2 regions of the Polaromonas sp. P1_A2 genome follow, and region 1 is predicted to be linked to the other one. Evidence: riboswitches for the same ligand, from Rfam matches in the RefSeq annotation. Region 1 holds a riboswitch; the other holds the start of a gene.
What was found. A riboswitch is a leader RNA that binds a small molecule or an ion and turns the genes downstream of it on or off. The one in region 1 is predicted to bind glycine.

Region 1 (3,395 bases):
CGACGTGATCAACCTCATCGAGGCCGAGGAGCTGCACGAGGTCACGCTGGCCGTGCATTCTTACGCCGGCATGATAGGCACGGCGGTGGCGGATCGCTTGGGCGAACGGCTCAAGCACCTGGTGTATGTGGATGCGGTGGTCCCGCAGCCGGGCGAAAGCTGGAGCAGCACCCACGATGCGGCCACGCAGCAAAAGCGCATGGTGGCGGCGCAGGCCTCGCCCTGCTTCAGCTTTCCGCCGCCCGACCCCGAGGTGTACGGCCTGGCGGGCGCCGACCACGACTGGGTGCAGCGCCGGCAGACGCCGCACCCGGGCAACACCTACCAGGCGCCGCTGGATTTTGATGTGCAGCGCGTGGCGGCCGTGCCGCGCACTTTTGTGAGCTGCACCGCGCCGGCGCTGGCGACCATCACACCCAGCCGGCTGCGTGCGCGCGACCCGCAATTCTGGGGCGGCGCCTGGCTGCCGAATTCACGGGTGCTGGACCTGGCCACCGGCCATGACCCCATGGTCACCGAGCCCGCGGCGCTGGCGCGCATCCTGCTGGAGTGCGCCGAATGAAGACGGTGGGCCGCCGCGGCTTCACGGCCGCGCTGGCGGGCAGCCTGGCCTGGCCGCTGCAGGCCCAGGCCAAGGACAGCGCCCTGCCCGTGCCGGCTTCGCTGCCCGAGGCGGCCGGGCTGGCCGCCTCGGGCAGCGAGCCGCTGGTGCTGCTGGTCACCCTGCCCGGCTGCCCATATTGCGAGCTGGTGCGGCGCAACTACCTGCTGCCGGCGCGCCAGGAAAACGGCCTTCAGGCCTGGCAGCTCAATGTGACCGACAACCGCACGCCGCTGGCGGGTTTTGACGGCAAGCCCACGACGGCGGCCGCCTGGACCAAGGCCGCCAAGGCGACATTCACGCCCACGGTGCTGTTCCTGGGCCCGCAGGGGCAGGCACTGGCCGAGCCGCTGGTGGGCGCGGCGATTCCGGATTTTTACGGCGCCTACCTGGACGAGCGCCTGGTGCTGGCGCGCCGGGCCGTGGTGGCGCTGCGCTGAAGGCGCTAAAGCGGTGAAGGCCATGACGGACGCCGAGTCGCTGCAGGCCGCCATCCACGAGGAGGTGGCGCTGCGGGCCTACGACCCGCACTGGCCCGCGATGTTTGAGGACGAGCGAACGCGGCTGCTGGCGCTGTTTCCCGGCGACTTCATGGCGATTGAGCACATGGGCAGCACGGCGGTGCCGGGGCTGGCGGCCAAGCCGGTGATAGACATCCTGGGCGGTGTGGCCTCCATGGCGGCGGCCAGGGCGCTGGTGGCGCCGCTGTGCGCGCAGGGTTATACGGCTTCGGCCGAATTCAACGCGACGCTGGTCGACCGCCAGTGGCTGATGCGCTGGGCCGACGGCCACCGCACCCACCACCTGCACCTGGTGGTGCACGGCGGCCCGGTGTGGGCGCAGCGCCTGCAATTTCGGGATGCGCTGCGCGCCGATGCCGCGCTGGCCTGGCACTATGCGGCGCTCAAGGCCGAGCTGGCGGCCAAATACCCGGCCGACCGCGAGGCCTATACCGAGGCCAAGGCGGCCTTTGTGCGGTCGGTATGCGAAGGCTGAAGCCCCCGTCTGCACCCTGGCTACTATTAAGCCGCCAAATCACCCCGCTGGACCTGTACTAATGCCCCCTGGGCCCTTGGCGAACAGGGCTTAGGTGGTAAATTCAAGCCGTTCAAGCAGGAGAGCGCTGCCGCAAGGCAGCCACCGAAGGCGCAAACTTCCATAATCGCTCAGGTCCCGTACTGCCCGGAAACACACAGCCGTCTGGAGAGACGCCGCATGCAAGGTGCGGCGCACCGAAGGAGCAAAGCCCCAAGCGCAAGCCGCGGCTGAATCTCTCAGGTAACAAGGACAGTGGAAGCGGCCGCAAGCACCTGATGGCTTGGCGGTTGCCATGATTCTTTTTTTGATTCAAGCACCCCCAGGCCATGGCGCTTGCGCAACTGCCATTTCTGCTTGAGAAGGAATCACCATGAAAGTCATGGTTTTGGGTGCGGGTGTCACGGGGGTCACGACGGCCTGGTATCTGGCGCAGCGCGGACACGAAGTCACGGTCATCGAACGGCGCGGCGCGGCCGCGATGGAAACCAGTTTTGCCAACGGCGGGCAGATTTCCGTCAGCCATGCGGAGCCCTGGGCCAACCCGGGCGCGCCGCTCAAGGTGCTGCAGTGGCTGGCGCGCGAGGACGCGCCGCTGTTGTTCCGGCTGCGCGCCGATGTGAACCAGTGGCTGTGGGGCCTGGAGTTTCTGCGCAACTGCACGCCGGCGCGCACCGCGCAAAACATCCGCCAGATCGTGAACCTGGGCATGTACAGCCGCGGCGCGCTGCAAAAACTGAGGGCCGAACTGGGCCTGCAGTACGACGCGAAGACCCAGGGCATTTTGCATTTCTACACCAGCCAGGCCGAATATGACGCCGCGCAGGAGCCGGCGCGCATCATGCGTGAGCACGGCTGCGAGCTGGACATGAAAACCGCCGAAGAGTGTGTGGCCATAGAACCCGCGCTGGCGCAGTGCCGCGCCAGCATCGTGGGCGGCAGCATGACGCCCAGCGACGAGTCGGGCGATGCCCAGGCCTTTACCACCGCGCTGGCCGCGCGCTGCGAGCAGGCGGGCGTGAAGTTTCTCTACAACACCACCATCCTCGATGTGCAGGCCAGCGGCGGGCAACTGGACGGCGTGCAGGTCGCCCGAGGCAGCGGCGAAGCTGGCGGGCGTGTGGAGACCCTGAAGGCCGACGCCTATGTGATGTGCCTGGGCGCCTTCAGCGCGCCCTGGGCTAAAAAACTGGGGCAAAGCCTGCGCATCTACCCGGCCAAGGGTTATTCGGTGACGCTGCCGGTGATCAACGAGGCGGCCTCTTACCAGGTGAGCCTGACCGACGACGAGTACAAGCTGGTGTTCTCGCGCCTGGGCAATCGCCTGCGCATCGCGGGCACGGCGGAGCTCAACGGCTACAACACCGAGCTGAACCTGGTGCGCTGCCAGGCCATCGTCCGCCGCGTGAAGCAGCTCTTCCCGGAGATGACAGACGGTGAAGGTGCGCAGTTCTGGACCGGCCTGCGCCCGGCCACGCCCAGCAACGTGCCTTACATCGGCAAAAGCAAAACGTCCAATCTGTTCCTCAACACGGGCCACGGCACGCTGGGCTGGACGCATGCCTGCGGCTCGGGCGCGGCGATTGCCGACATCGTGAGCGGGCGCGTGCCGGAAGTGGATTTTGCGTTTACCGGCATGCCGGCGCGGGGGCACGGCATGCTATTGCCGGGCATGGCGAAAGCCTGAGGGCGGGCGCCTGTGCAGCATGGGGGCGAACACGGTAATATCGCCCTCCGTTCACCAGCCCCATGCCGCCAT
Region 2 (3,395 bases), on a different contig from region 1:
TGTTGGCCAGGGACGGGTCGTCCTTCAGCGCTTCGTTGATGGCGGTCACTTCGCCGCTCACGGGCATGTAGACGTCGGCGGCGGCTTTGACCGACTCGACCACGCCGGCGGTTTCCTTTTGCGCGAAGCTCGTGCCCACGGCGGGCAGGTCCACAAACACCACGTCGCCCAGCGCGTCCTGCGCATGCACGGTGATGCCGACGGTGGCGGTGTCGCCTTCAATCTTGAGCCATTCGTGGTCTTCGGTGTATTTGACGGTCATGAGAATCTCCGGAGGGTTGAGGGGTGGGGAAAGAAGGTTTTAGCCGCGCTTAACCACGGTAGTAGCGGGTGGGAACAAAAGGCATGGCCGCGACTTCCATGGGCACGGCCTTGCCGCGCACGATGGCGTTCACGCGTGTGCCCAGGGCGGCGAATTCGGGTTTCACATAGCCCATGGCCACCGGCTGGTTGATGGTCGGGCCCAGCAGGCCGCTGGTGACTTCGCCGATGCTTGTGCCGTCGGTGGCTTGCAGCTCTGTATGGTCGCGCACGGGAACGCGCTCCAGCGCCACCAGGCCCACGCGTTTGCGCGCCAGCGTGGCGGGGTCGGCCAGCTGGGCCAGGATTTTGTCCGCGCCGGGGAAACCGCCCGCGCGCGCACCGCCCGTGCGCCGCACTTTTTGCATGGCCCAGTTGAGGCTGGCTTCCACCGGCGTGGTCGTGGTGTCTATGTCGTTGCCGTAGAGGCACAGGCCCGCCTCCAGGCGCAGCGAGTTGCGCGCGCCCAAGCCTATGGGCTTGACCTCGGGCTGGGCGAGCAGCGCGCGCGCCAGCGCCTCGGCCTGCGAGCCATGGACGGAAATTTCAAAGCCGTCTTCACCGGTGTAGCCGCTGCGGGTGAGGAAACAGTCGCAGCCGGCCACCGTGAAGCGCCCGCCGGTCATGAACACCAGCTTTTCGACGCCGGGCGCAAGGCGCTGCAGCGCGGTGACCGCCTGCGGGCCTTGCAGCGCCAGCAGCGCCATCTCGGGCATGGGGATGACTTCGCAGCGAGAACCTATCTTTGCCTGGATGTGCGCGATGTCGCCGACCTTGCAGGCGCCGTTGACGATGACGAACAGGTCGCCGCCATGGGCGTAGTCGCGGTTGAAGAACATCAGGTCGTCGATGATGCCGCCCTCGTCATTGAGCAGCAGGCCGTAGCGCTGCTTGCCGGCGGGCAGGTCGATCACGTCGACCGGGATCAGCGATTCCAGCGCCGCCGCGGCGTCGGCGCCCACCAGGCGCAGCTGGCCCATATGGGACACATCAAAGAGGCCGGCGGCCTGGCGTGTGTGGTGGTGCTCGGCCATCAGGCCCGCGGGGTATTGCACCGGCATGGAGTAGCCCGCGAAAGGCACCATGCGCGCGCCCAGCTCCAGGTGCAGCGCGTGCAGCGGCGTTTTCAGCAGGCTTTCGGGGGCGGCGGAAGAGGTGGACGAATCGGACAAGGCATTCTCCGGGGAGGGGCAAACAGGTTCTGGATCCATGAGTTGCCCCTGCTGTCCACTTTACCTGAGAGATTCGCCCGGCGATGCGGGTTTGCTCCTTCGGTGGGCCGTCCTGGCGACGGCCTCTCTCCAGTAGGGAACGCCTTGCCGCGTGGTGCGCCGCAGGGCGGTTGCCAGTCCTTTTGCCTGAGCGTTCAGTGCACCAAAAGGGGGTGTACGTGCGCCTTCGGCGGTTTTCGCGGGGAAAACTCTCTCCTGACCCGGCAAGTGTAACTTAGGCCGCCTGGTGCTGCGGCAGCAGCATGGCGATGCGCTCGCTGATGGAGTCGGCGCGCTCGTGGCCCGCGATTTTCTCGATTTCCTCGATCATGTCGCGTGAGGCCGTGAGCATGCTTTCGCGGTCCTTGGCATTGCGCAGCGCTTCGCGAAAGCGCTCGGCCATGACCGGATCTCGCCGGGCGAACATGCGTTCGCAGATGTCGAACAGGAACATGCGCGTCGTAGCGAGCGAGCGCTTGCCTTCAAACTGGTCGGCCGACACCTGGATGGCCTGGGTGGTCTCGGGGCTGGGAAAGTTCTGCAACTGCGCGGGTGTGGGTGCCGGCGCGGGTGCGGGCGCTGCGGCCGATGTGGAGGTCTTGCCCGGATGCGCCTCCAGAAAGCCTTCGCGCAGCAGGCGCAGGGCAATGGCTTCGCCGTCACCGTCGAACAGCGGTCGGAAATCCTGGGCGGATTTGCTGCCGTCAGCCATCAGCAGCAGGGTGCGCTCGCGCTGGCCAAGCGTTCTCACGCCGGGCCTGAGCTCGGCGCGGGCGCGGTCGGTTTTGTGGAGCTGCATGGATTTCATCCTCAAATGAAAGCCTGAGCATCGGGCCCCCAGATGACAAGCGCGTGAAACCCCTGCCCGAAAAAGCTATTTGGCGTAGACCAGGTCGCGCAAGCCCAATGACAGCTGCGGTACGTAAGTGATCACCATCAGGCAGGCCAGGATGACCACTACAAAGGGAACCAGGTGGGTGACGATGCGGTCCAGCGATATCCTGGCGACGGTGCAGGCCGCGAACAGGTTCACGCCAAAAGGCGGTGTGATCATGCCCAGCGCGAGGTTGACCACCATCACCAGCCCGAAGTGCACCGGGTCTATGCCGAAATGCACCGCTACCGGGGCCAGGATGGGCGCCAGCACGATGATGGCGGCGCTGGTCTCGATGAACATGCCGATGACGAACAGCGCCGCGTTGACGCCCAGCAGGAAGAGGGCGGGCGACTGCAGCACGGCCTCCAGCCAATGGCCGATGGCATCCGGCACGCCGGCCCGGGTGATCAAAAAGGCGAACAGCCCGGCGTTGGCGATGATGAACATGATCACGGCGCTGGAGAGCACCGACTTGCGCAGGATGGCGTAGAGGTCGGTCAGCTTGATTTCGCGGTAGATCACGACGCCTACGACCAGTGCGTAGAACACCGCCACGGCGGACGCCTCGGTCGGCGTGAAAATCCCGCCGTAAATGCCGCCCAGGATGATCACGGGCATCAGCAGCGCCCAGCCTGCCTGCCAGGCCGCCTTACCGAAGCTCAGCCTGCCGTCGCCATCGTGCTTGCCCCAGCCCTTCCAGCGGCAGTACAGATGCACGAACAGCATGAGCGCGAAGCCGATCAGCAAGCCCGGGCCGAAGCCGGCGATAAAGAGCTCGCCGATGGAGACCTCGGCGCTGACGCCATAAAGAATCATGGGGATGGACGGCGGGATGATCACGCCCAGTTCCGCGCTGGTGGCCTGCAGGGCCGCGGCGTAGGCGGTGGGGTAGCCATGCTTGATGAGCGCCGGTATCAGGATGGCGCCTATGGCAAAGGTCGTGGCGACCGACGAGCCGGACACGGCCGCAAAAATCATGCAGGTCAGCACGCAGGTCATGGGCAGGC

Region 2: linked by a shared signal. The riboswitch ahead of gcvT (glycine cleavage system aminomethyltransferase GcvT) and the one ahead of AC1D09_RS23085 (D-amino acid dehydrogenase) in region 1 are both predicted to bind glycine.

The regions. Positions count from the first base shown of each region.
Region 1 is NZ_JBFTZI010000008.1:130,733-134,127, forward strand. Features, by position in the region: gene AC1D09_RS23070 (alpha/beta fold hydrolase) at 1-562, shown strand, start outside; gene AC1D09_RS23075 (thioredoxin domain-containing protein) at 559-1,041, shown strand; gene AC1D09_RS23080 (GrpB family protein) at 1,064-1,597, shown strand; glycine riboswitch at 1,792-1,901, shown strand; gene AC1D09_RS23085 (D-amino acid dehydrogenase) at 2,010-3,323, shown strand; gene AC1D09_RS23090 (DUF1737 domain-containing protein) at 3,394-3,395, shown strand, end outside.
Region 2 is NZ_JBFTZI010000001.1:1,245,029-1,248,423, forward strand. Features, by position in the region: gene gcvH (glycine cleavage system protein GcvH) at 1-262, opposite strand, end outside; gene gcvT (glycine cleavage system aminomethyltransferase GcvT) at 312-1,472, opposite strand; glycine riboswitch at 1,514-1,615, opposite strand; glycine riboswitch at 1,635-1,740, opposite strand; gene AC1D09_RS05950 (hypothetical protein) at 1,747-2,310, opposite strand; gene AC1D09_RS05955 (TRAP transporter large permease) at 2,386-3,395, opposite strand, start outside.